DNA from 3 places in the Acinetobacter sp. TY1 genome. Region 3 is predicted to be linked to each of the others. Evidence: predicted binding sites of a transcription regulator. Region 3 holds the regulator's gene; each other region holds the start of a gene.
The links. The regulator PhoB, encoded in region 3, activates phosphate uptake and scavenging genes when phosphate is short. The targets are predictions, from matches to a motif close to TGTCATNAANCTGTCATAA.
Positions count from the first base shown of each region.

Region 1: the regulator PhoB is predicted to act here: its motif matches at 6,897-6,915, upstream of ACK2M2_RS07105 (porin).
Region 2: the regulator PhoB is predicted to act here: its motif matches at 5,617-5,635, upstream of ACK2M2_RS05940 (inorganic phosphate transporter).

Region 1 covers NZ_JBLYZK010000008.1:67,858-78,206, reverse strand. Annotated here, with positions in the region: gene ACK2M2_RS07150 (YcgL domain-containing protein) at 1-7, opposite strand, end outside; gene ACK2M2_RS07145 (ribonuclease D) at 161-1,303, opposite strand; gene recR (recombination mediator RecR) at 1,594-2,190, opposite strand; gene ACK2M2_RS07135 (YbaB/EbfC family nucleoid-associated protein) at 2,203-2,532, opposite strand; gene ACK2M2_RS07130 (O-succinylhomoserine sulfhydrylase) at 2,560-3,747, opposite strand; gene ACK2M2_RS07125 (alpha/beta fold hydrolase) at 3,888-4,979, shown strand; gene ACK2M2_RS07120 (NAD(P)-dependent oxidoreductase) at 5,052-5,927, shown strand; gene ACK2M2_RS07115 (YARHG domain-containing protein) at 6,075-6,341, shown strand; gene ACK2M2_RS07110 (HIT family protein) at 6,374-6,787, shown strand; gene ACK2M2_RS07105 (porin) at 7,044-8,123, shown strand; gene ACK2M2_RS07100 (hypothetical protein) at 8,214-8,555, opposite strand; gene ACK2M2_RS07095 (serine hydrolase domain-containing protein) at 8,606-9,883, opposite strand; gene ACK2M2_RS07090 (MaoC family dehydratase) at 9,960-10,349, opposite strand, start outside.
Region 2 covers NZ_JBLYZK010000006.1:122,568-132,916, reverse strand. Annotated here, with positions in the region: gene ACK2M2_RS05955 (endonuclease domain-containing protein) at 1-309, shown strand, start outside; gene ACK2M2_RS05950 (hypothetical protein) at 403-1,287, opposite strand; gene metH (methionine synthase) at 1,455-5,141, opposite strand; gene ACK2M2_RS05940 (inorganic phosphate transporter) at 5,682-7,304, shown strand; gene ACK2M2_RS05935 (hypothetical protein) at 7,382-8,935, opposite strand; gene nfuA (Fe-S biogenesis protein NfuA) at 9,220-9,858, shown strand; gene ACK2M2_RS05925 (TonB-dependent receptor domain-containing protein) at 10,142-10,349, shown strand, end outside.
Region 3 covers NZ_JBLYZK010000004.1:131,387-141,735, forward strand. Annotated here, with positions in the region: gene ACK2M2_RS04200 (ABC transporter substrate-binding protein) at 1-748, opposite strand, end outside; gene ACK2M2_RS04205 (hypothetical protein) at 779-2,302, opposite strand; gene ACK2M2_RS04210 (TOBE domain-containing protein) at 2,315-2,530, opposite strand; gene ACK2M2_RS04215 (Crp/Fnr family transcriptional regulator) at 2,636-3,340, opposite strand; gene ACK2M2_RS04220 (TauD/TfdA dioxygenase family protein) at 3,464-4,402, opposite strand; gene ACK2M2_RS04225 (SDR family NAD(P)-dependent oxidoreductase) at 4,607-5,452, opposite strand; gene ACK2M2_RS04230 (TetR/AcrR family transcriptional regulator) at 5,649-6,344, shown strand; gene phoB (phosphate regulon transcriptional regulator PhoB) at 6,577-7,287, shown strand; gene phoR (phosphate regulon sensor histidine kinase PhoR) at 7,313-8,671, shown strand; gene asd (archaetidylserine decarboxylase) at 8,760-9,617, opposite strand; gene ACK2M2_RS04250 (sulfurtransferase) at 9,614-10,349, opposite strand, start outside.

The DNA.
Region 1 (10,349 bases), on a different contig from region 3:
AATGCATATCAAAAAACAGCGTCTACAAAATCAACGAACAGCATACATCAAAACAGCACAGGATTCATTAGCGTTTGTTAACCTAAGTGTCGAGATTTTTGCTAGTTGATAATTGTTTAATCAATTTAGCATGCTATTTATTTTGTAACATCCATCTCATTTATTCAATTACTTGCATTTGTGTTGTCAAATATAAGGCATCTTTTTTAAGTAATTCAATCAGTGGCTTGGTCAGTATTTCATAACGCCAACCGAGCAAATATGCTGGTAAATTTTGCTCATCACCATGAAAAACCACATGCTGATATAAAGTATTTAACCACTTTTTACGTATTAATACTTCTTTTGGAACAATGCATTGTTGCGCAATTTGTTCAATCAACTCATCGACCGCTTGCGTAATGCCTTGTGATGAATGACGAATTGGACGTGCCAAACGCAGTGGCCAACTTTCAGCTTCTGGTATAAATTTGAGTAAATCTAAAATAGTCTTGCCATGCTCACGAATAACATTTTGGCGAATATCTTTAATACCTGACAATTGAAAAATATTTTTGGGATTTTTTTCAACCAAATCAATCATTGTCGAATTTTTTAAAATAAAGCTACGAGGCTGATTAACCGCTTTGACCATTTCTTCACGCCATACAGACAATTGTTGCAATTGCATCAATTGTTTACGTGAATGACGATAATTTCCAACATCGGTATATAATTTTTCTTGCGGGGTTTCAAGCGCAATTTCTTGAGTTAAATGCTGACAATCTTCAAGCACACATGTATAAAGATTTTTAGCTTCAAGTTCAGCTTTCAGCTTATCTGCCAACTGCATAATATATAGCACATCATTGGCTGCATATTCCATTTGTGCAGCACTCAAAGGACGAGCAAGCCAATCTGAACGTGTCTGATCTTTATCAATTTCAATATCTAAAACGAGTTTAAGTGCATTTTGATAACTCACTTGTAAGCCATGCCCTAAAAATGACAATGCAACTTGCGTATCAAAGACATTGATAAGCGGTTGTTTGTCGGCATAGTGATAAATGAGATCAATGTCCTCACCACAGGCATGAAAAATATTTTGTTGTGCTGCAAAAATTTTTTGCCAAAAACAAGATAAATCTAAGGTTGTGCCATCCAATAAAAAAACATGATCATTCACATTAATTTGAAATACACCAAGTTTCGGCCAAAATGTATCCACTTTAATAAATTCTGTATCTAGCCCATACACACACCCCTGCGCCATTAAAGCGATTACAGTGTCAAGGTCAGCCTGTTCGGTGATAAATTTGGACATATCAGGTTCTATCAAAATCTTACATTTAAACTATGTTTATTTTACAACATTATATAAAATATGAATATATTTTTTTGGGCAAATTACTGGTCAAACATAGCTTATAAACACCTTATTGATCGCTATCATCTATAATAAAAAATAAACAAAGCAGGCTTTTTATTTCAAAATTAATTGCTTTTTCTCTTTAAGATATTTCAAGTAATCTTTAAATCAAAATACAGCGCTCTCATCATTGCCAATTTAAAAAATGAATACAAGTTATTTATAAAAAAAGCACTTTACAGTGCTTATTTCATTTTCATCCGATTATGCAGTGCCTGGCTAAGTGTATGACTATCAACATATTCAAGCTCTCCACCTTGTGGAACACCTTGTGCAATCCGTGTCATTTGAATATTCAAATGTTTGGTAGCTTCCACCAAATAGTGCGCAGTTGCTTGTCCTTCAACAGTAGCATTGGTTGCAAGAATAACTTCATCCACCTGTCCTGAACTTAAGCGTTGTAACAAATATGGAATACCAATTTCCTCAGGTCCAATCCCATCTAAAGGTGATAAATGTCCACCCAATACATGATATTTCCCACGAAAACTGCCACTTTGTTCAATCGCCATGACATCTGCAGGTGATTCAACCACACATAACACTTGTTCGTCACGATCTTTGGAAGCACAGATATCACAGACTTCATTTTCAGTCAGTGAATGGCATAGTGTACATTCATGAATATATGAGGTTGCTTCATTGAGCGCATGCGCCAAAGCAACAGCACCTTCACGATTTTTCATGATTAAATGCAATGCCATGCGTTGAGCCGATTTTGGCCCAACACTTGGCAAAATACGCAAGGCTTGTACAAGTTGATCAAAACGATCACTAAACACTAAGCGTATTCCTTAGAACATACCTGCAAGACCTGGTGGCAAGCCCATACCTGAGTTTGCGCCTTTCATTTTTTCTTCAGTGATCGCTTCTACTTGACGAGCAGCATCATTCATTGCCGCAGCAATCAAATCTTCAACCATGTCCGCATCATCTTGAAGTAATTCAGGATTAATTTCGATACGCTTAACCACGTTACGGCAAGTCATCGTCACTTTCACTAAACCACCACCAGCTTCTGCATGCACTTCTGTTTGCGCAAGCTCTTCTTTGGCTTTTTTAACATTGCCTTCCATGTCTTTTTGCATACGTTGTGCTTGTTGCATTAACATATTGATGTTCATAAAATTCTCCGAACATAAATTAAATAATTAGATAAGGTCTAAACCACGTTTAATATCACGAATAATATCATCAATATCTTCAAGACCAACAGAAATACGAATTAAACCTTCAACAATTCCTGCGGCTTGTTTAGCTTCGGCTGACATTCTGCCATGCGATGTCGTTGCTGGATGGGTAATGGTTGATTTTACATCACCTAAATTACTCGTAATAGATAAGAAGCGTGTATTATCAATCACAGTCCAAGCCGCTGTACGTTCACCTTTTACGATAAACGAAACAACTCCACCAAAACCACTTTGTTGTTTTTTTGCCAATTCATGACCTTCATGATTTGGTAAACCTGCATAATAAACTTTTTCAACTTTCTCATGTTGATCAAGCCATTCCGCAAGTTTTTGCGCGCCAATACAATGTGCTTTCATACGTAGGCTTAACGTTTCTAAACCTTTCAAGAAAATCCAAGCGTTAAACGGACTCATAGAATTGCCAAGTGTGCGAATCACACCATTAATTTCTTCTACAAGTTTATCTTTACCAACAACCGCACCACCTAAAGCACGACCTTGACCATCAATATATTTAGTTGATGAGTAGATAATCAAGTCCGCACCAAATTTAATTGGTTGCTGTAAAATAGATGTACAGAATGTATTATCAACTGCAAATAATGCATCATTAGCATGAGCAATATCTGCAATTGCTTGCATATCACCCACTTGTGCCAATGGATTTGATGGGGTTTCAATAAAAAGTAATTTTGTATTTGGACGGACTGCTTGTTTCCAAGCATCCAAATTTTCTAATTCAACAAATGTAACGTCAACACCAAATTTCACAACATATTTTTCAAAGAGTGAAATAATCGAACCAAATACAGCACGTGAACACACAACATGATCACCGGCTTTAAGGTAAGCCAAACAGATCGCATGCACAGCCGCCATACCTGAACTAGTTGCAACGGCACGTTCTGCACCATCCAATATAGCTAAGCGTTTTTCGAAAGCCTGCACCGTTGGATTGGTATAGCGTGAATAGGTATTTCCTGCGATTTCACCTGAAAATTTAGCAGCGGCATCGGCAGCATTTTCACAGACAAAAGAAGAGGTCAAGAAAATAGGTTCACTATGCTCACCCTCGAAAGTGCGATCATGCCCCGTACGAATGGCTAAAGTATCCAGTTGATATTCAATTTCGTCGTGTTGGCTCATCTCTAAACTCAGTCCGAAAACTGCCTTTGTAAATTATTGCCAATATTTTGAGCGTCTAATGTATTTAAGGTCAAGGTAAAAACGTAAATTATCGCTTAGACTTCGAACAAACTTCCACTCATCTGAGTTCAAAATTCATTATGGAACAACTCAAAAGTAAATTTCAGGAACGTAAGGCAAAAATTAAAAATTTGTCGACTCGAATTTTCAATGGAAAATCATTAGTTTTATCACAAAGTACACCTTATGAAGTGATTGCAGAACGTCATCAAACACGTGTACGCTACTACGCATCAGCAAATAAAAAATATAAAGAACCTTTAGTTTTTGTTGCACCTCTTGCAATTAGTATGGCGATCTATGACCTTTATCCGTATCGCTCATTGGTCAAATATTTTTCTGAACAAGGCTTTGATGTCTACCTGATCGATTGGGGAAAACTCACCTACAATGACCGTAACTTAACCTTCCTCGATTTTATTAAAACATCAATTCCATACTGCATCGAACACATTCGCAATCATTCTAAAAGTGAGCAAATTTCACTTCATGGTTGGAGTATGGCGGGTATTTTTGTATTGCTTTATACCGCACTCCATCAACCCAGTTATATTAAAAATCTTATTGTTTTAGGTAGCCCTATCGATAGTTATAAATCTGGTGGTATTGGACGTTTATACCGTAAAATCAATGCGTATTTAGCATATAATCAAAAACTTAAACATACACTTTATAACGGTGGTATTCCTCGAACATTCTTGCATACCCCTGGTATTATCAATGCGATTGGTTTTAAAGTTTTAGACCCTAAAGGTTGGTATGATGGTCACAAGAACCTATTGCAAAATTTGGATGATCAAAAAACCTTAATTGAACACGCCACACTTGGACATTTTCTCAATCATATGATTGATTACCCAGGTGGTGTAAACCAAGATATGCTATTTAATGTTTGGCTACAAAATCCACTCAAAGATGGAAAAATCACACTCGGTAAAACCATAATTGAGCTCAATAAAATTGATTGTTCACTCATGATTGGTGCTGGTAAAGGCGATCAAATGGTCACTGTAGCTTCTGTTCAACCCTTAGTCCAATTGACAAATAGCCAAGATGTCACGTTTACTCTCATTCCTGGTGGACACTTGGGTCTGATGTCGAATCAGAAAAGCGCTGATGAATTTTGGCCAACACTCTCAACGTGGCTATCGAAACGATCAAGTCCAATTTAAACAATCACTTCTCAGTTTAAATTGCGCTGATGATTTATTTAAATAATTTTAATTCCTGATTCGGGTGATGTCATGACGCAAACAGTTGCATTTATTGGTCTAGGCGCTATGGGTTGGCGTATGGCTGCGCACTTACCTCAACATTTCGATAGTGTTTATGTATGGAATCGAAATTTTAGCAAAGCTGAGCAACATGCTGAACAGTTTGGCACCATTGCGGTAAAACTAGAGCAAGCAGTACAAGCCGACATTATTTTTTCTTGCTTACCAACGAGTCAGGATGTTGAAGATTTGATTCAGCCTCTCAAGCTAAAAGCAGGCTCTATTTGGGTCGACTGCACAAGTGGCGTACCCGAATCTGCCAAAAAACTACAAACAACACTCGCAACACAACAGGTGCAGTTCCTTGATGCACCAGTCAGTGGACAAACCATTGGTGCTGAAAATGCAACCCTCACTTTTATGGTGGGTGGCCATCAAGATGCATTTAATCAAGCACTTCCTGCTATGCAAACGATGGGTAAATTAATTAAACGTGTGGGTGATGCAGGTGCAGGTTTTGCAGTCAAAGCTGTCAATAATATGATGATGGCAATTCATTTATGCGCAGCAGCCGAGGGCTTTACCACACTAAAAGCACACGGCGTAAATCTTAATGAAGCACTCGACTGTATTAATGCTTCAAGTGGTAAAAGTGGCGTGACCGAATCTGCATTACCACAGCGCATTTTAAACCGCAGTTTCCCTTTGACATTTGCTCTACCACTTCTCGCTAAAGATACAGGTATTGCGATTGACTTGATTCGTGAAGCACGTTTATCTGCACCTGTGACGGGCTTAACTTACAGTTTAATCCAATCTGCGAATGCACTTGCCGAACCTAACAGTGATTTTTCTACAGCAGTCAAACTTTATGAATCTTGGAACAATATTATTTTAGAATCATAATCTTAGAACTTTAAGTATAGAATTATCTTACTTATATCTATAAAACTCATCAAAACAACATAAGGATAATTTTTCACCATTGTATTCAGAAGAATCATCCTTATAATAAGATGAGACAATGTAATATGTCAGTTTTGAGGGAAACTCATGAAAAAAATTTCAATTGCATTACTAAGCATGGCAACTTTATGTGCCAGTTCAGTCTATGCTGCGGATGCAGCACAAGAATGTAAGAAATTACAAGATGACTCAAATGTCATTTATGCAGCAAAAGGTTTTTGTTTTAAAGACCCAGAGGCTAAAGCTAAGTACGGCAATGATAATTGCTTTACAAGCAAACCAAAATTTTCTGAAAAAGAGCAACAACGACTTGACGCGATCAAGGAACGTCAGAAAGAATTGAACTGTAAATAATTACAGCACAATTCAACTTTTAAGGAAAAAACATGTCATACGATGATCAGAATATTTTTGCCCGCATTCTTCGTGGTGAACTTCCTGCAATCAAGGTCTATGAAGATGATCAAGTTTTGGCATTTATGGATATTATGCCTCAAGCCGAAGGTCATACTTTGGTGATTCCAAAATTACCTGCGGTTACATTACTTGACCTTACCCCTGAGGCAGCAGCATATACCATTCAAATTGTACAGAAGGTTGCGAAGGCAATGGAGACTGCACTTGATGCAAAAGGTATTGTCTTAATGCAATTATCAGGTGTTGCGGCAGGTCAAACTGTTCCACATGTTCATTTCCACTTAATCCCCTCTTCGATTCATGAGTTGGGCCGCCATGCAGCTCAAATGGGTGATCAAGAGAAAATTGCATCGCTTGCAGAGAAAATTAAAGCCGCGCTCTAAGTACCTTATCTGATTCATAAAAAATGAGGCTCAATGCCTCATTTTTTATGTTCAAAAATCATCAAACGTCTTTTTATTTTAAAGTTTAAAAAATCCTCCATGTAATCAACGTCATCAAACTGTCATTGAACTTTCACTTTTTAGTAACACTGTTTGCAGATACTGCATGCACGTTAGTCAGTACCCACCTGCTGATCAACGCCATAAAAAGCGAAATAAATAAATGCCGTTTTGAACATGTTTTGGAGAATTTTGAATGAAAAAAATGCTACTCGCTGCAACAATTGCATCACTAGGCTTAAACGCAGCGCAAGCAGCGCCAACCATCTACGGTAAGCTCAACGTATCTTTAAACCAAGTAGACAATAAAGACTACAAAGGCACAGATGAAACTCAATTAAATTCAAATGCTTCCCGTATTGGGATCAAAGGCGAAGAAAAGCTAACTGATAATGTCGGTGTGGTCTATCAAGCAGAATGGGCTATTTCTACGGATGGTTCTGGTTCTGATACAGACCTCAGTGCACGTAACCGCTTCCTTGGCTTAAAATTTAAAGATATTGGTACAGTAAAAGCAGGTCAATATGACTCATATTTCAAGACCTCTGCTGGTAAATATCAAGATATTTTCAATGATGACACTAATCTTGATATCACCAAAACCATGTATGGCGAAGAACGTTTAAAAAACGTTGTCGGTTTTGAAACTGATAAAAACCTCATCGTTCCAGGTTTACAATTTAACGTTCAAGCACAAATGGGTGAGAATAATAACTCAGTATACTCAAGCAAAGAACGTGACAGCATTAATGGTGTTTCTACATCGTTAACCTATGAAAATAAAGACTATGGTATTGCGGCTGGTCTAGCAGGTAATTTTGCAGTTGCAGGTGCATATAATGCCCTGAGTTTAAAAGATATTGAATCGGATGCTTACCGTATCACGGGTTCCGTTGATTTAAGTACAATTGGTGCAAAAGGTCTAGTTTTCGGCGCATTATATCAATTTGCAGAGCCTTCTAACTCTCCTTCTGCAGATGCCCTTACAGCTGCAAAACTTGATACTCGCGTTGCTACACTCGAAGAAAAAGCTTGGTTGATTTCTGCTGGTTACACCATTCCAGAAACACCTTGGACAGTAAAAGGTCAATATCAATCTGCTGAAACACAATGGTCAGGTGGCGACCGTACCATTGACCAATATGGTCTCGGTGTTGACTATAACTTTAACAAACAAGCGCGTTTCTACGGTGTAGTTGCACAACAAAAACGCGATTGGCAAACTGATGATGACAAGAAAACGGTGTTTGGTTTAGGTATGGAATACAATTTCTAAATCAACCATTCCATTCAAAAAAAGGAACTCACCATAAGTAAGTTCCTTTTTTATATTCAGCTAGTAACTAAAAAATAACTCAAAAATGAATTAAGCATCAATCGCTGTTGCTGAAATACCAATATAACGCGACATGTCTGCAGCACCTAAATCTGACTGATAAACCACATAATCCGAATAAGTTGCTTGTTTTAAATCTTCCAATATATTGATTTGAATATCATGTGCGTGAACATCATCAACCGAGCGTTGCATAGTCGATTCATAAGCATCCGATATATATTCAAAACCTAAATCAAATGCAACAAATAAGGTATGTGGGCACGGTTGTACGTACTGCTCTTCTGCCCAATTGATAATATTTTGTTGGCAATGTGGACAGGCAATATTGCTATCTGCCTGAATGTCGAGCTTGATTAATTGAAAACTCATCGCAATATCATCAAAATTTAAAAATGCATTGTAAAAGATTCAATCGGTGATTAAAACCAACCTTTATGTCCTTTAATTACTGCATCTGCACAGCGTAACGTTTCCTGTGTTAAACCCCACAAACGATAATCCCCTGTAATTGAACCTGTCATAAAGTTATGCGTATAAGCAAAACTTAATTGACGCTGTGGATCACACCATGCACCTGAACCGTTATAGCCAATATGCCCAAAACCTTGTTTGGCTCGTTTCCCCATACTAATCACACGGTGATAACCCAAACGCCATTTCATTGGAATTGGCATCACACGGTCACGGCGGATACTTTGAATCTTACTCAACTCTGAAAATACGTGCGGTTGTATGAGTTGTTCCCCTTGCCTCTCCCCACCGTTTGCCAACATGGCATACATTTTCGCAAGACTGTGCGCATTAAATACACCATTGGCAGCAGGAATAATCGCTTGTAAGCCTTGATCACTAAAAAAACTAAAATCTTTCATGCCTTTCGGCACCATTGCATCTAAAAAATCTTGCGGATTTTGTCCACTAAACTCCGCCAATCTATCTGAAAAACTTGCTTTATGATGCTTTTTGACTTTATTTTTCGTTGTTTGCTTTGCACTTTGAGCAGCGTGCTGTTCAGGCGATTTTTCTTTAGGCAATATTCGAGCAACTCGACTTAATTGATCTTGAGGTACACCAAAATATGCACCATCCAACGCTAAAGGCTCAACCAAATAATGTTGCATCAAACCCTGTAAAGACTGACCTGTAGCCTTTTCCAATACTCCCCCGACTAACCATCCAAAAGTTAATGCTTGATAGGCGATATCCTGCCCCACAGCAAAACGAGGTGTTGCTTGCTCCATTACATGTAGCATATGTGCCCAATCAGCCATTTCTACAGCGTTTTGAATTACATTACGGATATCATATAAACCCGATTGATGGCTCAAAATATGACGCAAGGTCATCTCAGCTTTACCATTTTGAGCAAACTCAGGCCAATAGTGACTGACAGGAGTATCATAATTGAGTAAACCTTCACTTACGATAATATGTGCAAGCGTTGCAAGTACACCTTTACCAGTGGAATAACATACAGATAAAGTATCACTGCTCCACTGCTCAGTCAGAGATTTACGACCCGTGCAGATATCGACAACCTTTTCACCCTGAAAATACACCGCCAATGCAGCACCACCGTGCATCGTTCGACTGTCCTGCAAACGACTGAATTGCTCAGCAAGATCTTTAAAACGGTCATCTACAGTCCCTGTATAGTTGTTTTTGACTGCAAATAAAATATCCGTTAAACCACTCATGCCCTTTCACCTTTTGTTTTATGTTGATTATCCATTCAATTGAAAAAGCCTGCATTTCACAACGCAGGCTCTTGTCTTATAATTCTTTTAGAATACCACTGACATGTGGTTTTTGCGATGACTGATTTCGAATCAAAAAGGCTGTTTCGGTTTTTCGATTTTCGGTGAGTAGCTCAACTGTCGATGGTAAATAAATTGGCAACTTAAAAGACACATCAGCTTCATAAGCATCAGGTAAAGTTAGACTTGCTAAAGCCCGTGCTTTACTCCACATACCATGCGCAATGGCTTGTTTAAAGCCAAAAGCTTTTGCTGTTAATGCATGAATATGAATTAAATTATAATCGCCCGAAATACGTGCATAACGGCGACCTGTATCTTCTGAAATATTCCAACTTGTTAACACTTCATATACAGGTGTAGATGCTTCTTGTTTATTTTTTGATACACTTGAACCATCGGTTTT
Region 2 (10,349 bases), on a different contig from region 3:
ATGACTGATGCTGAAAAGCTTTTATGGTCAAGGCTTCGTAATAAGCAAATTTTAGGATTACAGTTCTATCGGCGGAAACCGCTTTTAAATTTCATTGTGGATTTTTACTGTCCTTCTACAAATTTGGTGGTTGAGTGCGATGGGAGTCAGCATTATACAAATGAAGGCTTAGAAGCTGATCGGATTCGTGATCACGCATTAGAACATTTGGGTTTAAAAGTACTGAGGTTTGATAATCGGCAGGTTTTGGGAGAGATTGATGGGGTGGTGGAAGCCATTTATCATTACTGTCTTAAAGAGTCTCCCTAAGTCCCCCTTTTCAAAGGGGGGGCTTTTCGCGAATTTGATGATGGTATTAGATTCGCTGTGTTCCTCCCTTTTTTAAAGGGAGGTTAGGAGGGATTATTTAAATATTGCATCGCCAAAAATATTATAGTCATGCATCATAGCCTCAAAAGATTTTGAATCGGCAGTTTTGTCGAGATTACCTAAAGCTGCTTTCTCAACTTTATCTTGTTGCTCATTAGACATACTACTCCGTTTTTTTTGAATTTCTAATGCTTTACTTTTCATATATCCAAGCAGGTATTCAGGCATTACTAGACTTGCTGGTTTACATATGCCTTGTTTTAAGGAAACTCGACTTGCCCTCATTTTTGATGAAAAATTGGAATTAACAATTCCTAAGATGAGAAAGGTGGGAAGTTTAGTGAATATGTAGATGTTGTTATCTCCTTGTAAGACATCCACACCAATACTTCTAAGAAAATATCTATTTATGTTACTTGGTAAGTTTAATGATTTTGGAGGAATATTTATTTCAGATAAAGGAAAGATATGTTGTTCATATTGATATAAATTATCTTGTTTACCTAAAAGAAAATTTCTTAAGTTAAGTTCAGCACGATTGATCTGATCTATGAAATAAGCACTCTCATTTTCAAAGTCAGAATTCTTATTTTTTATGTAGATTAATGTTCTCCATGAAAGGGATGTACAGAATTTTGCTAACCAATCTTTATATTCAATAACATAATTTTTTTGATCCAGAAAAGGTATAAACATTTTTTCAGAAAACTGTTTTTCCCAACCTGAAAAAAGAAGCTCACAATCATTGCATAAGAGATAGTCCTTGAGACTATCTTGTTGCCTTTTATTGATGTTATCTATGTTTCGAAGATAACCTGTAGCACTAGTTCTTTTGAGCCATTTACCAACAAATTTGGGGATGAAATGGCTTTCTTTTAATTTTTTTGATTCATGACAAAGTGAGCATATATTATTCATTTTAGTAAGTCTGTATTTTTGAAGATATGAAATAATATCGTCTAACTTTTATTATTATTCAATCCCTCCCAACCTCCCTTTAAAAAGGGAGGGGCTGTCACGTAATTTATTTAATCACATGACATTCCCCTCTTTTTCAAAGAGGGGCTAGGGGAGATTTTAAAAACTCAAGAAACCGAATCATCCAAATTCGGCGCTAACCAACGCTTCGCTTCATCCAAAGTCCAATTCTTACGCTTCGCATAATCTTCAAGCTGATCGCCTGCGATTTTACCCACGTTAAAATATTCAGACTGTGGGTTTGCATAGTAGAAACCACTCACAGAAGAAGGTGGCCACATTGCAAAACTAGAAGTCAACTCAGTACCAATTTTTGCAGTTGAATCTAACCAACTAAACAAAGTCGCTTTTTCAGAATGTTCTGGGCAAGCAGGATAACCTGGTGCAGGACGAATCCCGACATATTTCTCTTTAATCAACTCTTCATTCGATAAGTTTTCAGTAGCTTGATAACCCCAGAACTCTTTACGGATACGCTCATGTAAATGCTCAGCAAATGCTTCAGCAAAACGGTCACCTAAAGATTGTGCAAGAATCGCAGAGTAGTCATCGCCCTTGGCTTTATACTCATGTGCCATTTCTTCTGCACCGAAAATCGATACAGTGAAACCGCCCAAGAAATCTTCCGCTTGGTTTTTAGTCGCTACAAAATCAGCCAATGATAAGTTTGGTTTGCCAGTCACTTTGTCCGATTGCTGGCGGATATGATGGAAGGTATGCGTCGTTGCACCTGATTCATCATAGACTTCAACAGAGTCAGGCGCAGAACGATTGGCAGGGTAAATGCTAAACACTGCGCGAGCATCAAAGCGTTTATTTTCAATAATGTCTTTCAACATCTCTTGCGCTTGGTTATACAAATCAGTCGCAGCTTCACCGACCACTTCATCCGTTAGAATTGCAGGGAATTTACCCGCCAAACTCCAAGAAATAAAGAACGGAGTCCAATCAAAATACTCCACTAAAGTTTCAAGTGGGTAGTTGGTCAATGTATGCGAACCGATAAAGTTAGGAATCGCAGGTTTATTGGTAGCAAAGTCAATTTTTAAACCATTTTCAATCGATTCAGCATAAGACAATTTTGCTGCTTTCGGCTGTTTATTGGCAATACGTTCACGCACTTTTTCATATTCAGCACGAGTTTCTTCAACTAACTTTGGCTTCATTTCTTTAGAAAGTAATGTTGTCGCAATACCAACCGCACGAGAAGCATCTGCCACATAAATTACAGCATCATTTGAATATTGTGGATCAATTTTCACAGCGGTATGTGCTTTAGAAGTGGTTGCACCGCCAATCATGAGGGGTATATGGAAACCTTTACGTTGCATTTCTTTGGCAACAAAGACCATTTCATCGAGTGATGGTGTGATTAAACCTGACAAACCGATGATGTCACATTTTTCATCAATCGCCGTTTGTAAAATTTTCTCAGCAGGCACCATTACACCAAGGTCAACGATGTCATAACCGTTACAGCCAAGTACAACACCCACGATATTTTTACCAATATCATGCACATCGCCTTTCACTGTCGCCATCAAGATACGCCCTTTAGATTGTGCACCTGATTTTTCAGCTTCAATGTACGGGTTCAACCAAGCTACCGCTTGCTTCATCACACGTGCAGATTTCACCACTTGTGGTAGGAACATTTTACCTGAACCAAACAAGTCACCGACCACATTCATGCCGTCCATGAGTGGGCCTTCAATCACATCAAGCGGACGAACTGATTTTAGACGTGCTTCTTCAGTATCTTCATCAATATAGGTGGTGATACCTTTGACTAGCGCGTGTTCAAGGCGTTTTTCGACAGGAAGTTCACGCCATTCCAAGTTTTCGACTTGTTTTTGTGCGACACCTTGACCACGATATTTTTCTGCAACTTCAAGCAATTTTTCGGTGGCATCATGTTGGCTTTCACCTTGATTCTGATTCAGAATCACATCTTCAACGGCAGCTTTGAGTTCAGGATCAATATCATCATAAATCGCCATTTGACCTGCGTTGACAATACCCATCGTCATGCCTTGTTGAATGGCATGGTAAAGGAACACAGAGTGAATCGCTTCACGTACAGGCTCATTACCACGGAATGAGAACGATACGTTAGACACACCGCCTGAAATCATTGCATGTGGAAGATTTTGTTTAATCCAGCCTGTTGCTTCAATAAAATCAACAGCATAGTTGTTATGTTCTTCAATCCCTGTTGCCACTGCAAATACGTTTGGATCGAAAATAATATCTTCAGCAGGAAAACCAACTTCATTGACCAATACATCATAAGAACGCTTACAAATTTCACGTTTACGTGCAGCAGTATCCGCCTGACCAGTTTCATCAAATGCCATGACAATAATTGCAGCACCGTACTGACGGCACAAACGTGCTTTTGCAACAAACTCGTCATAACCTTCTTTTAAGGAAATCGAGTTTACAACTGCTTTACCTTGTACGCATTTCAAGCCTGCTTCAATGATTTCCCATTTAGATGAGTCAATCATGATTGGCACTTTGGAAATTTCAGGTTCAGAGGCGATCAAATTCAGAAAATGCACCATCGCACCTTGTGAATCGAGCATGCCTTCATCCATGTTGATGTCAATAATTTGCGCACCTGCAACCACTTGTTGCAAGGCAACATCGAGTGCTTCGGCAAAATTTTCTTCACGAATCAAACGGAGGAATTTTTTAGAACCTGTCACGTTAGTACGTTCACCGACATTCACAAACAAAGAATCGTCAGTAATGTTAAACGGCTCTAAACCACTTAAACGACAAGCAGGCTTGGTTTCAGGCACTTGGCGTGGCTTGATGTCTTTTACGGCATTGTAAATGGCACGAATATGGTCAGGGGTTGTACCACAACAACCGCCTGTAATATTGATCAGACCGCTTTCAGCAAATTCTTTTAAGAATGCAGCTGTTTCTTCAGGAGTTTCATCATAACCACCAAAAGCGTTTGGTAAACCTGCATTTGGATGTGCTGAAACAAAAGTATCGGCAACGTCAGAAATCGTTTTGACATGCGGACGCATTGCATCTGCACCTAAGGCACAGTTAAAACCAATCGACAATAAATCGCCATGACGTACTGAGTTCCAGAACGCTTCCGCAGTTTGACCTGTCAGTGTACGACCTGATGCATCGGTAATCGTACCCGAAATCATCAAAGGCAATTCACGACCTAATTGATTAAAAACTTCTTTAACGGCAAAAATTGCCGCTTTACAGTTCAGTGTATCGAATACTGTTTCAATAAGTAGAATGTCCGCACCACCTTCAATGAGGGCGTGTGCAGCCTCAATATAGTTTTCTTTTAATTCATCAAAGGTAATGTTACGAAACGCAGGATCATTCACATTCGGTGAAATTGAACAAGTACGTGACGTAGGACCGAGTACACCTGCAACAAAACGTGGTTTGTCAGGCGTTGAATATTTTTCACAAGCTGCTTTAGCAATACGTGCAGCTTCAAAGTTAATCTCATGGACAAATTCTTCCATGTGATAGTCAGACATTGAAACTTTTGTACCATTGAATGAGTTGGTTTCAATGATGTCTGCACCTGCATCGAGGTAAGCCTCATGAATGCCTTGAATAATTTGCGGTTGAGTCAGTACTAAAAGGTCATTGTTACCTTTCAAGTCAGATGCCCAATCGGCAAAACGCTCACCACGGTAATCGGCTTCCTCTAATTTATGGCGTTGGATCATGGTTCCCATTGCACCATCAATGATTAGGATACGTTGGGTCAGAAGCTCTTTTAAGGTGGTCAATGTTGACATTCAAAACTCTCAGCAGGTTTTTTAAACGTGCAATATATTAGCAGATAGTCTATATGATTACTGCAAAAGCGAATCTCAAGGCTAATTTATTGATGGAAATCTGTGATTTGATACATGAGCTTTGTTGATATACACAAAAAAATCAATTTTTGATTAAAATCAGTACATAAAGCAGTTTTAAAGATAAAAAAATAATGGATATGTAAATATTTTAGTTTGTCTAAGATCGTGAGTGTTTTTTCATCAATTTGTCATAAATTTCTTGGATGATGTGATGGTGAAATAACGGAAAAGACATTTTTCTTTAAATATTACAAATTTTATTTAAGGATTAGAAATGCTTAAACAGCGGTTTTTTTAATGTTTTATATTGACTAAGTTTATGTTTTTTATTTTTATTTTTATTTTTAGGTGAGTGGGTGTGTTAAGTGAAGCGCTTATATTTTTGAAATATGAGCGTTATATAAGTCATGTTTGTCATATAATTGTCATAATTAAATTGAACAATAAGGGGATTTTATTATCCTCTTTTACGTCTGCATGAATTCAAATTTACCTCCCGTTTCTGATTCGGCACAAACGTCAACAGCACAAAAGTCGACGAATGTTCATGTGCCAACACCAAAATTTTTTATGCCGGTGTTTTTGACGATTATTATTGCGACGCTTATTTATATTGCAATTCAGGTCAATACTGACCTGAGTCATGTACCTGCGCTGAGCATGTACTCTGTTATTTTATTGGCAACAGCACTTTTCATTGCACTCGGTTTTGAGTTTGTAAATGGTTTCCATGATACAGCCAACGCTGTAGCAACGGTGATTTATACTAACGCCTTACCTGCACCTGTTGCAGTGATGTGGGCAGGTTTCTGTAACTTCTTGGGAGTTATGGTTGCAAGTGGTGCTGTCGCTTACGGGATTATTGCTTTACTACCTGTTGAATTGATTATGAATGTCGGTTCAGGTGCAGGTTTTGCGATGGTTTTTGCCATGCTCATAGCAGCGATCCTGTGGAACTTAGGGACTTGGTTCTTAGGGATTCCAGCATCAAGCTCACATACTTTAATCGGTTCGATTTTAGGTGTAGGCATCATGAACTGGATTTTACATTCGGGGAGTGGCGCTTCAGGCGTTGATATGGATCAAGTTGCAAAAGTGGGTAAAGCATTGCTGTTTTCTCCTCTTATTGGTTTTGCATTTGCAGCAGTTGTTTTCTTATTGGTTAAGAAAATATTTAAGAAACAAGTTGAATTGTTCCAGCCACCCGAAGGTAATAAGCCACCACCACCTTTGATCCGCGCCATTCTTATCTTTACCTGTACGGGGGTAAGTTTTGCACATGGCTCAAATGATGGTCAAAAAGGTATGGGCTTAATCATGTTGATTTTGATTGGTTGTGTACCTTTGGCATATTCTTTAAATAAAAGTTTAGACCAAACACATTTACAATCATTTTCACAATTATCAAGTCAGACCGCGTCAGCAATCTATGTACAACATGATGATATTTCGGATGCGCAAGCACGTGATACGATTACTAAATACGTTCAAACTAAAGAATTAACACCGCAAGTTATACCTGCATTGGCAAGTTTAACGGATCACTTGGGTGAACGTGTCAGCAAGTTTGGTAGTTTGAACAATTTACCTGAAGCGGAAGTTTCTGCTTTACGTAATGATATGTACTTGAGCTCGACTGCATTTAAACGTTTGGAAAAAGCTGAGCAATTGCCAAAAATGGATGCAACACAAACCAAAGTAGTGAAAGACTACCGTAAAAATTTAGATTCATTTTTACAGTACATTCCAACTTGGGTAAAAGTTGCGGTGGCATTGGCATTGGGTCTAGGCACAATGGTTGGTTGGAAGCGTATTGTGGTGACTGTAGGTGAGCGTATTGGTAAACATCACATGACTTATGGTCAGGGCATGTCTGCTGAATTGGTTGCAATGACGACAATTGCAGCAGCAGATGGTTTTGGCTTACCAGTATCGACCACACACGTTTTAAACTCGGCTGTTGCAGGTACCATGGTTGCCAATAAATCTGGTTTAAACTTTGCGACAGTGAAAACTATTCTTTCAGCTTGGATTTTCACATTACCTGCAACAATCTGTTTATCAGGTGGATTGTTTTGGTTATTCTTACAATTTGTCTAATCTGAAATAATTAAATAAGAAATTTAAAAATGCTGCCAAAAGGCAGCATTTTTTTAGCAAATAGAACATGCTCAAACTTATGATTTTTTCACTTTAGACCATACTTTATCTAATGGTAGCTTATTGGCAGCAAAACCATAAATAGCAGCAAAGGGCAGTGCAGTACGTGCAAGATAAGCCACACGCCATAAGCCCCCATGATTTGCACCGTCCATCATCAGTTGAAGTGGATGTTCAAGATCATTTTCAGGATGTGATAATGCTTTAGGGTTGCGTAAGTCGTGAATCCATAACGCAGCCATAATGGCATTGGTCGTTTCAGGATCAAAAGCTTCAACATCAAATAAACGTGCGCCATGGAATGCTGCTTTCAGCAGTGGATTTTTGGTCACTGAATAAGTCGTTGTCGATGGTGCAATATTGATACATACCTTTTGACCTTGATGACGAGCTAAAGTTGCACGCCATTGTTGTAGTCGTTTTGCTAAGGCGTAGTTTGGACCTTGTTCTACGACCATACAGTCTGCGACACCATAAGCTTGTCCATTATCGGAAGAAATCAACGTTTTTTGATGATTTTGGAAAAAATGTTTGAGTGAGATGGTTGAAATGCCTTTACTAAAGAGTTTTTCAAAACTTGAACGTCGCTTAAATTTCTCACCCGAAGCTTCAATCACTTCTTTAGGCACAGCATAAATGTCTGTTGGTGTACACATATACATGAGTGATGAGTCAGGCTTTTGCTGACTGACATAGCTCATAATACTGTCCATTGCCATAGAAACACGAACGTGTTTTTCACCATCTAGGTATGCAATTGCAGCAAGGTTTAGTTTATGTGGATTCTGCGCTAACCAATGTCCAATTTCAGGAATTTGGGTCAGTAAATTTACCCCTAACTTTTGTGTCAGTTCATTTTGTGATGTATTTGCTGAAATATCTTCTAAGCTTGGCGCATGAAGTGTGGCATTGCCATTTTCAATAATCTTGAGGATTTTTGTCCATACTCGTTCATTGGGTAAATCTACGGCAATAATATTGGCTTTCCATTTTGCAAGCCAACTCAGAGGTCCTGCTTCCGATGCAGCACCAAACAGAACCATGGTTTTTTCAGATAAGTCGAACCATTCAGGATGAGCAATCACTTTACGTAAAGCATCGGCATGACTTTCTTCAACAATACCCGCATCTTGCCAAAATGTTATTTGATCAAGTAAAGCCTGACCTTGTAGTTTTTGTCCACGATAGGGTACATACCATTCGGGTTTTGCAGTACTTTTACCTTGAATTGTCACGGTATACAGTTTTTGAATGTCAGCGACATCCATAACATCTTTCAATAAATACTTTTTTCCATCACGATAAAAATCAAAACTATGCTGTGCTTTGTGTAAGCCTTGGGTAGCAATGTGAATGGGATTTTGAGTTGAGCGAATACCATGTTCAACCAGTGCTTTAAAATAATGGGGGTAATTTTTTCGCCAATTTTTATCTACTAATACGGCTTGAGCATTGGCATGATCGACCAAAGACAGTGCTTCGGAAAGAATGGATTGACCTGTTTTGGAACTGCTCGATTTGCCTGTATGTGGGTCAAGTGGAAAGTGTAATCCATCTAATATTTTGGACATGCGAAAAACCCCAGTTTTTTTTAAATTAATATACAGATGTATACATTATCTATGCCAAGTTTACTTTTTGGGTGGCATTAACTACCAAAATTGATAGAAAACGTAAGGGGAAAATGAATGCCTTTTACATCTAAAAGATTCTATTGAGTGTTATTTGATTGAAAGATTTTTTAAAACTTGTGTGAAAAATAAATAAAAACATCAATTCCGACAAATTTAGTTGATTTTTTATTAATTGCCCCCAACTTCAGTTAAAATAGCAACTTCAGCTTGAGGAAAAAGTTATGTCGACTGAAAACAGCAACACTGCAGTTGCAGAAGAAATTCCAAATTTATTGATTACACCAACTGCACAAGAATATCTGAAAGATTTGCTTGAAAAGCAAAATACACCGGGTATCGCAGTTCGTATTTTTGTTGAACATGCAGGAACTCCACGTGCTGAATGTTGCATGGCGTATAGTGCTCCTGATGAAGTTGTCCCTACAGACTATAAACAAGAATATGCAGAGTTTGGTGCTTATATTGATAGCCCATCTATTCCATATTTATTAGATGCGGTTATTGATTACAACAAAGACCGTTTTGGTGGGCAGTTGACATTCCGTGCACCAAATTCAAAAGTCCCACGTGTCGGTCCTGATGCATCAATGGAAGAGCGTATTACTTATGTATTACAGTCTGAAATTAACCCAGGCTTAGAAGGTCATGGTGGTAACTGTGCATTGGTTGAAGTACAAGATGATGCAGAGCATGGTTTAACAGCGGTATTAAAATTTGGTGGTGGTTGCCAAGGGTGTTCATCTATTGACTTAACCTTGAAACAAGGTGTTGAGACAACGTTGAAACAGCATATTCCAGAATTGATGAGAGTTGTCGACCAGACAGATCATACTCAAACTGATGGTGCGTATTTCAAATAAATTGATTTAAAATTCAGTTTTAAAACCTCCAATTATGGAGGTTTTTTTATGCTTAACAGTTTTGTAAGGATGAGTTTTCTCATATTTTTGATATAGAAAAATATGTTTATTTATGAGAATAAAATTTAATTATTACAGTAATTTATATAATAAATAAAATTAAATTTATGAATGCAAATAGTAGTAATTATCATTAAATATTGCATTTAGTGGTGTCTTTGTTACACTATGTCACGAAATCTTCCATATTTATTCATAACTTAGATTCTTTGGGGTATCTTGCATGACAAAACGTGTTATCCAATCCGTGTTATCAATTTCAGTTGTAGCACTGATGATAAGTGCTGCTCATGCGGTAGAATCAAAAGAAAATTCAAGTGAAAATGTGTCATCAGAACCCAAAAGTAAACTTGAAACGATTGTCATTACAGCATCAGGATACGAGCAAGATATCTCGAAAGCACCCGCATCTATGACAGTGATTAGTCGCG
Region 3 (10,349 bases):
CATTCACTACTCTTTGTACAGTTTCAGGATACTTCTGTTCAAACTTTGAATTAACCAGAATATAGCCCGAACTTTGATACAAGTTTGGTTCTTGCTTAGTTGAATAAATAATTTTGGCAATACCACGATCAACGACTGGGAAAATGGATTGATTGGTATAAAGACCATCAATATCCCCACTTGCCAATGCCGAATAACCAACAGGACCATCCATATTGACAAAACGGAAATCCTTTTCAGTAAAGCCATGCTTTTTAATGACATTATTAATAGCTAAATGGACACTTGTACCTTTAAAGAAACCAATCCTTTTCCCTTTAAGATCTGCCCAAGACTTCGCTGTTGAACCTGTTGGAACAGCCAAGTAGGTATTATCTTCACTTCCGCCAATGGCAATCAGTTTCGTATCTAAACGGCTTGCTTTACCAATTAACGCAGGCAGGTCTCCAAGCCAAGTAATATCGACTAAACCATTGGCATAAGATTCATTAATTGCAGGCCCTGCACCCTTAAAATTGTTCCATTGCACCTTAATGCCATCTTTTTGAAATTCCTTTTCAAGTAAGCCTAAAGTTTGTGTTGTTGCATAATAATTACCATAAGGCACAGGACGATTTCCTGTTCCAACCAAAGGTGATGCTAAACGAATCACAGTCGGTTTTGCTTCAGCAGCAACAGTCTGTAAAGATGGAATCCATGTTGCTGTTAAAAGTACGCCAGAGATAAAAACTTGAGTAAAAGAGCGCATCAAAAATTCCTCTACATTATAAAATAAGGGTTAAAATCCAAACTGAAATTGCGCAACAACTTCATTATATTTTTGGTTGAAAATTTCGTTATTGACATGGTTTAAGTTCAATTGGAACTTGGTAGTTTCTGCAAAAAATGCATTTAAACCCAATGAATGGATATCAATCTGTTGATTCGTTAAGTCTTTATCTCGATCAATGGTGTCGTAACGATAAAATGCTTGATAAGACTTCGGCCACCAATCGTCATAGCGCCCTTGATTTCGGAAACCTTTGACAAATTGTTCACCTAAATTCCAGAACAATGTTCCTGTCTGTGACTCACTTTTGCGGTTACGAGTCTGTTGCTGACCAATATAAGTATCATCTTCACCTTTGACATATTCGTACGTCACACCAAAAGGATGATGGTTATAATAAATATCAAAGCCTTGACGTAAAATATCGCCTTTACCTGCAAATGCCGCACTATTACCATTGATATCAAATAAGTTACTTTTCCCTTGATACCAAGACAAACCAAAGCTCAATTCGCGTAACCATGAGTTATATTCTGCTGGCACGGTATAACGCAGACGTCCAATAAAATTCTTATCATCGTTGTCATCAGACTTATTTGCACCATTACCATTGACTACACCAAAAGCATAAGTCAATAAAGGTGAACGATAGTTATACCCATAATCCACAGTTGGAAATGCATCACCACGCACCACAAGACCTACTTCACGTAGTGCTAAACCGTAACCATATCCAGGTAAACTAAACAGTGCATTATTGATGGTTGGTTTTAAATCTTCTGTTGCTTGAACTTCCTGACCAAAAGGTAATAACTGTTGCCCAAGCGTCACCGATAAGCGTCCCGTATCCTGACTTAAAGTCGGTAAAACGTTATAAATCAATTGTGCATCGAGTAAATTTAAATAACTATTATTGGTTCCAGACTGTGGTGATGTACCAAAACGTAAATTAAAGTCGAGGTTTTTACCCTCTTCATAATCTCTAAATAAATTCCCAGTAAAGCCGACTTGCACTGCCCCTAAGTCAAAGGATGAACGACGATGATTCACCGCTGAACCTGTATTTAAACCTGTCGGTGGTGTGGTTTGTGGTTCATCAAGATAAGATGCCTTGGTCTGTACAACCCCATTTATTTGCAATTGGCGTGCAGATAATGCTGTTTTAGTATCTCGTTCACGTTGTACCTGATATTTAAAGTTTTCAAGATCACTTTGTAAGCCTTGGACATCAGCTTGAGTCGCAAAACCTTGACTTCCCTCTTCACCATCTACATTTTGCGCAAGTTCACCATCAATACTTTCTGAAACAATCGTTTCTTCAACAGTACCCTTTCGTACTTGAGTATCAGATACCTGCCCATTTTCTTGTTGTGATTTGAGTTGATTGAGTTCAGTTTTCAACAGATTTAATGATTTTTCTAACTGACTAACCTGTTGTTGTAGCTGATTTACATCTGGTGCTGCATGTGCCAATGCAATACTGGCACTTAGTAATGAAAATGTCGCTAGACTTTGTCGAATGTGTTGCTTCATGAATCGAACCACCTACAGTTTTGCAAGCGATACATCGGTTGATTTAATCAACACAATGACCTGACTGCCAATTTGTAAGTCCAATTGTTCGACTGAACGTGTGGTAATAACTGAAGTAAAAATACCGGATGCCGTAACAACATCGACTTCAGAAACAACATCACCTTTAATAATTTCTTGAATTGTGCCTTTTAACTGATTTCGCACATTAATAGATTGGATAGTCAACTGAATAATTCCTATAAAATAACTTAGAATTAATACTGCCTAAAATTTATAATAATCAAAAATAATATAATCATCTTTTTATATCTTATTTTATAAAATAAAAAATTAGACTTCAGAAATACGACTCTCTATATATTTTAAATCATGAATAATAATATTTTCATACTGCCAAAAAACGACATTTAAATTAACTAATTTTTTAATCTCTTTATTAATCGTTTGCCTTGATGAAGATAATAAGTCAGCAAGGTCATGTTGTGAAATTTTGAGCTTTATTTCCAAACCATCTGGATGTGAAACACCATACTGCTGTACAAGTTTCCATAAGACATGACAAACTTTTTGATGCAAATTTGCCACCTGTGAAAATTTAATTTCATGCAATAATGCATACATCCTTTGTGAGAGTATCTGCAATACATCTTGATATAAGATATTGTTATTATTTAATTCGTTCTGAATAATATGACGAGGAACAACCAAAACTCGAACTAGATTAAAAGCATAATAATCGTAATCAATTTTTTGCTGATTTAAACAAGGCAATAGATTAATGACGTTCTGTTCTGAATAATAATTAAAGGCATGAAAACGCCCCAATGGGCTTAAATAGCCAATTTGAATAATTCCATCAATCAAGATATACAACGCATCTGTGCAATTATCCTTACTTAATATTAATTCTCCTTTTTGATGTTTTTTAGTATACGACTTGGTTATTATATTATCCAATCGATTATTAGATATATTTTTAAAGACATTCCTTAAAACACATACATTATCATTTAATGAAAAATCATAAAATTCCATAAATCCACCTTATATTTATCAATATAATATTAGATGGAATATGGAAATTACTCGAATCATTTATTATTCATAAAATATCAATTTTTATGCAAAGCCTTAAATATTGTTTATAAAAAATATACTTTACGAAACTTTTTCATAAAAGCTTTCTTCACCATAATTTAAATGTGAAATATCACGTTTCACCTCTTGCTTTAATGCTTTACTCGGTTGACCGTCAGCACCTACAGGAATATCACCTTCTAAAGTCACACGGCGCACCACACGATGTTGATCGCCATAATCATTGATAGCACGATGTTGTGTCGCACGGTTATCCCAAATAGCAACATCACCTGCTTCCCAACGCCAACGTACAATATTTTCAAGTTTTAAAATATGACTCTGAAATAAATCAAATAATTTACGTGAATCTGTCGAGTTATAGCCCACAAAACTTTTAAAGAAATGCCCTAACAATAAGGTTTTTTCACCTGTTTCAGGATGCACACGCACCAAAGGATGCTCTGTTTCATACTCAGTTGCTGTAAAAATTTCACGATATTTTTCACGTTGTTCCGTGGTGATACTTGCTGATGCTGCATAGTCATAACTATTGCTATGCACTGCCCTTAAAGAATCAGCAAGTACTTTAAGTGATTCAGGTAAGTGTTCATACGCAGCTGTCGTATTTGCCCAAACCGTATCACCACCGACTTCAGGGGCAATGACGCTACGTAAAATTGAAGCTTTAGGGTAATTTTCAATAAAAGTAATATCGGTATGCCACGTATCTGCACGACCACCACGAGAGTCCAATTCTAAAATATGGTTTGAACCCTTTTTAGTGGGTACCGTTGGGTGATTCAATGGTGTCCCTAGACGAGCAGCGAAGGCTTCTTGTCCAATGTCATCTAGCTGATGCTGACCTTTAAAAAAAATCGTTTTATATTGTAAAAGCGCTTGATTGATTTCATTGACCACATCCTCAACAAGATTCGATGATAAATCTACTCCTGAAATTTCAGCGCCAATACGCCCACCAATCGGTTTTACTATAATGTGTTGATAGTTATAACTCATTTTTTATTCCTCAATTGTCATTTTGCTTCTATGCGTCAAAGTGCATATCCATGATTTGATAATGAAGAATCTGTTTATGCAAATCTGTCAAAAAATTGACATTTTTTTTCTGCATTTCTGATAAAGAAAAAATTAAAAAGAATATAAGTACAAAAAAACCCGCTTAAGCGAGTTTTTTATTTTAAAAAATTAATTACATATAAATTATTTAGGCTCTAATCTTTTACTTAACTTGGTTGCCATTGCAGTAATACGTTGGTAACCCGTTGGTAAAACACGTTGAATAAGATCGAGTGTTTTCGCATCATTACCAATCAACAAACGACGTTTGTTTTTCAACACTGCATCTAAAATTTGTTGTGCTGCTTCTTCAGCAGGCATACGCAATAATTTATTGAATGCTTTAGCCGATTTTTCAGGATTCATGCCCATTGATTTGATGCTATCACTCATACGTGCATCATTGGCAATATTGGTACGAATACCTCCTGGATGTACACTAAGCGCACTCACACCACTATTTTCAATGTCTAATTCTTGACGCAAAGATTCAGTAAAACCACGCACCGCAAACTTAGTTGAGTTATATGCAGATTGAGTTGGCTGAGCGGTTAATCCAAATAAACTTGAGGTATTGATGATGTGACCTTCACCTGTTTTTTTCAAATACGGAAGAAATTCTTTTGTACCGTACACTACGCCCCAGTAGTTAATACCCATGATCCATTCAAGGTCTTCATAATTTGAACCTTCAACTGTTGAGCCCAATGCAACACCAGCATTGTTAAAAATCATATTCACAGAACCATGATTTTGTACTGTTTCTTCAGCCCAAGTACGCACTTCTTCAAGTTTAGCAACATTGACTTTTTTAGACGTTACACGAACATTATAAGGTTTCACCAATTCTACAGTTTCAGCTAAACCCTTTTCATTTACATCACTAAGCGATACATGACAGCCTGCTTTCGCCAAGAGTACAGCAAGCTGCTGTCCCATACCTGAGCCCGCACCTGTGATTGCCGCAACTTTGTTTTTAAAATTTTTCATTTTTTGTCCTTTTTAGTCAACCACACAGATTTTGAAGCTGCGTAGTACGTGTTTATTACTATAAATTTGACAATACATATTGTCAATATACAATACTGATGATTCATACCCAAAAACGATATAAATATATTCATCGGCTTCAATGCTGTTTATTGGTAAAATCCACTTTTGCACGGTTAACTTGGCTTCTATTCTTATGACATACGTAGACTCAAATACAGAGATACACCCTGACGCACAGGCAAAACCTGTCAAAAAAATCATTAAAGAACGTCAGTTTAAAGGCATGTCACTCACTGAGCGTAAACAAGCACGTCGTGAAAAACTCATTGAAGCGGGCATTGAAGCCTACGGCACACATGGCTTTTTTTCGGTAACTGTTAAAGATATTTGTATAGAAGCGAAGCTAACTGAACGCTATTTTTATGAATCCTTTAAACGCAGTGAAGATTTGTTTCAAACTATTTTTCTCAAATTGATTGATCAAATGCAAAAAACACTGCTTACAGGCGTAATGAAAGCCTCGCCTAATCCTGAAAAAATGGTGCATTCAGGTTTAACCTCACTCTTTAAAATGCTCAAAGATGATCCACGCACTGCACGTATTATTTATATCGATGCTATGCTCGTTCAAGAACTGCATAACCAAGCAACTATTCATGAAACGATGACTCAATTTGATCGTATGATTCATGCTTTTGTAAGTTTGATGATGCCCAATATTTCTCGTTCTGAACAAGAGATTTCATGGGTTGCCACAGGACTGAATGGCTATGTCACCCAAATTGCAGTACGCTGGGTTATGGGAGGGTTTAAACAATCCCTTGAAGATGTCGTCATGGCATGTGAAACCGTATTTTTGTCATTATTAAATACATTTTCGAGTAAATAATTGAAAAAATTTACAAAATAGGTATTTTTTCCAAAAAAAATTAGATCAATAAGTATTTTTTATTGATCTAATAAATATATGATTATATTGATGATGTAAAAAAATTGTCACAAATCTTTGCTAAAAAATGCAGATATGATTTTTTTTGCAATGATACTGTCACAATTAAACCTTGTAATAAGCCTGTCATAAATAAAAACGGTCAACCGTTTCATTAATAGGGTATTGCGTTGTGAAAGATGACTATATTTTAATCGTCGATGACGAACTTCCGATCAGGGAAATGATCCATACCTCATTGGATATGGCTGGATTTCAGTGTTTACAAGCTGAAGATGCAAAACAAGCGCATCAAATGATTGTCGATCAACGTCCATCTCTGATTCTGCTAGATTGGATGATGCCTGGTGGTGTCAGTGGTGTAGACTTGTGTCGTCGCCTTAAACGTGATGAAAATCTAGCAGAAATCCCTGTGATCATGCTGACTGCACGTGGTGAAGAAGACCATAAAGTACAAGGTCTTGATGCAGGTGCAGATGACTACATGACCAAACCATTTTCAACCCGTGAATTGGTGTCACGTATTAAAGCGGTACTACGCCGTGCCAATGCGCTTAGCGGTGAAAAAACCATTGATGCCAATGGATTGATTCTTGATCCTGTCAGCCAACGTGTCAGCTTTAGTGATCATATTTTAGAGATGGGACCAACCGAATACCGTCTACTTGCCTTTTTTATGACCCATCCTGAACGTGCCTATACTCGTGCTCAATTGCTCGACCAAGTATGGGGTGGCAATGTGTATATTGAAGACCGTACCATTGATGTTCATATTCGTCGTTTGCGTAAAGTGCTTGAACCTTTTGCAGCAGACCGTTATGTTCAGACCGTTCGTGGCACAGGTTACCGTTTTTCGACCCGTGCCGATGTCGCTTTAGGCTAACACTTTTCAGGTAATTTTTTGTTTTATGTATGAACCCTACCCCGTCCCTGATCTTGCAAATGAATATAAAAAGTTTCGTTATAGTAGCTTATGGGCATTTGCAAAACAGGACTTAAAATTACTGGTCTTTTTACTGGTCATTGCCTGTTTTATTGGATTAGGTGCTGGGTATTTTTGGATCTGTATTAGCCTCGCATTTGTAGTCTTTTTTACCATCCAATTGCATTCCTTATATTTAGTCAATGATTGGATTTCCAACCGCCCTTATGATTCTCCACCCAATTTAAACGGGATTTGGGGCGCTTTACTGTTCAATGTATATCGAGCGCAGCGTCAGGAACGAATTGTACAAGCTGAAATGGTCGGACTTATTGACCGTGCGCAATCATCCTTAGTTGCACTTGCTGAAGCTGTTGTTCTGACGGATGAACTTCATCAAATTGAATGGTGGAATCCTGCTGCGGAAAAACTCCTCGGCATTCAACCGATTGATCGTGGTCGCAATATTTTGACCATTATTCGCCAACCCATTTTTATTGAATATTTCAACAATATCGACCAATCACCTGATGGCATTAAAATCAAATCATCCGTGTTTGATGAACATTATGTGCAAATTAAATTAACTCGTTTTGGCAGTGAAAGTCGCCTTGTCGTAGCCTACGATGTGACACGCATGCATAATCTTGAGCAAATGCGTAAAGACTTTGTGGACAATATTTCCCATGAACTACGCACACCACTCACTGTACTGAGTGGTTATATTGAAACATTCACCGATCAAGAAGATTTAAACCCGCGTTGGAAACGTGCATTTGAACAAATGCAGTCTCAAACACGGCGTATGAATGCTTTGGTCAATGATTTACTTTTACTTTCTCGCTTGGAAGGTAATAAACAAATTGCCAAAAATCAGATCATTGAAATGCCAAGTTTAATGAATCAATTGTTTGATGATGCACAAGCATACAATGTTGATTATGGACATACGCTCAATTTGGATATTGACAGCCATTGTGACTTAATTGGTTCGGATATTGAGCTTGCAAGTGCGTTTAGCAATCTGATCAGTAATGCGATTAAATACACGCCTAAAGGCGGTACAGTGACAATCGGATGGCATGATGATGGTGAGCATGGCTACTTTACAGTAGAAGATACTGGCATCGGTATTGATCCTAAACATTTACCACGATTGACTGAGCGTTTTTATCGTGTCGATAGCGCTCGTAGTCGTCAAACAGGTGGAACAGGCTTAGGGCTCGCAATTGTGAAACACGTTCTAATGCAACACAATGCTTATTTGGAAATTGATTCTGAAGAAAACAAAGGTTCAACTTTCCGTGTGGTTTTTCCCAAAGAACGTTTATATATGCACGAATAACAAAATTTAAAAAATAAATATCATATAGTTAATAAAAAATCCCGCTAAAATTTTGCGGGATTTTTTTAATCTATTCTCAGCAAAAATCTTAAGCCGATTTTACCTTCCCTAAAGCTTCACCCATGATGACATCAGAGTTGGCTTTTAAATAGTCATCCCAAACAATTTTATCTTTTTCAAACAATACAATCGCAGTCGACCCTAAGTAAAAACGTCCAAGTTCCGCACCTTTTTCAAGTTGCATCTCGTGATGATTCAACTCCACACGACCTGTAGGTTTCACTTTACCTGTCGCAACAGTTTCAATACCAGCCACAATCATTGCACCGACTAGAACCACTGCCATACGACCAAGTTCAGTATCAAACAAACATACCATACGCTCATTACGTGCAAATAAACCCGGAATATTTTCCGCAGTCGTTTGGTTTACAGAGAATAATTCACCTGGAATATATAAAGTTTCTGTTAGTTTACCTGCAAATGGCATGTGTACACGGTGATAATCTTTTGGTGACAAATACACCGTTACAAATTCACCTTGTTTAAAAGGTACTGCAAGTTGTGGATCACCAATCAATTTTTCAACTGAAAAACTTTGACCTTTAGCTTGAAATACATCGCCATCACGAACTTTACCAATTTGAGAAATTGCACCATCGGCAGGACATACAATATGCAGTGGATCAGGATCAACACTACGAATACCATCTTTTAATGCACGGGTAAAAAAATCATTGAATGATTTATATTTCAGCGCATCAGTTTGTTCAGCAATAGACATATCAATGCCATATTTCGCTTTAAAAGCTTGGATGACCACATTTTTAACAAGAGGATTTTCACTTGCAGCGACTTTACCCACCACACGACTCAATTGTTGTTGTGGCACAATACGCTGTGCTTGAATAAAAATTTGTTTTTTTAAATCAGAAGTAAGACTCACGCAGGTGATTCTCCAGTAATTATTGGACTGTCAGAACGATTACCCCATTCGCTCCATGCACCGTCATACGCCACAATATCCCAATTCAGTAATTTTCCAACAATATATGCCAGACCTGAGCGGTGATGCGACTGGCAATACACAACAACAGGCTGACTAAGATCAAAGCCTAACTGTTCAAGTCGTTGCTGTGTGCGTTCTAGGGAATGCAATTTTAAATGATTTTGACGTGCAATTGCAGTACTCCATTCAAAATGTCTTGCTCCCGGAATATGACCACCACGTCGTGCTGTCATTCTGAGCCCTGTATATTCATCTTCTGTACGACAATCCCATAGCTGAATTGCTTGCTGTTCAACCTTTTGGCGTAAATCATCGTATTGAATACGAAAATTTTCAACCTGTCTCAAATCGACTTTTACCGATGTGGACAGTGAGTCAAATTCTTCAATATCTGATGATGTTGGGTAATCTGCACCAAGCCATGCATGAATACCACCATTGAGTAAACTGACTCGATCAAAACCCAGACAATGTAAATTCCAAATCAATCGCCCTGCCCATGCTCCACCCTCATCATCATAAACCACCACATGATGATCAGGTGAAATTTTTAAATAATCAACCAAGGCTTGTAAGTCTGCTTCTTTAGGTAAAAGCCCTGTAGCAGTTTCTTCAAGCTGAACCAATTGCCCAGGTTTGACATGGATGGCATGTGGAATATGAAGTTGT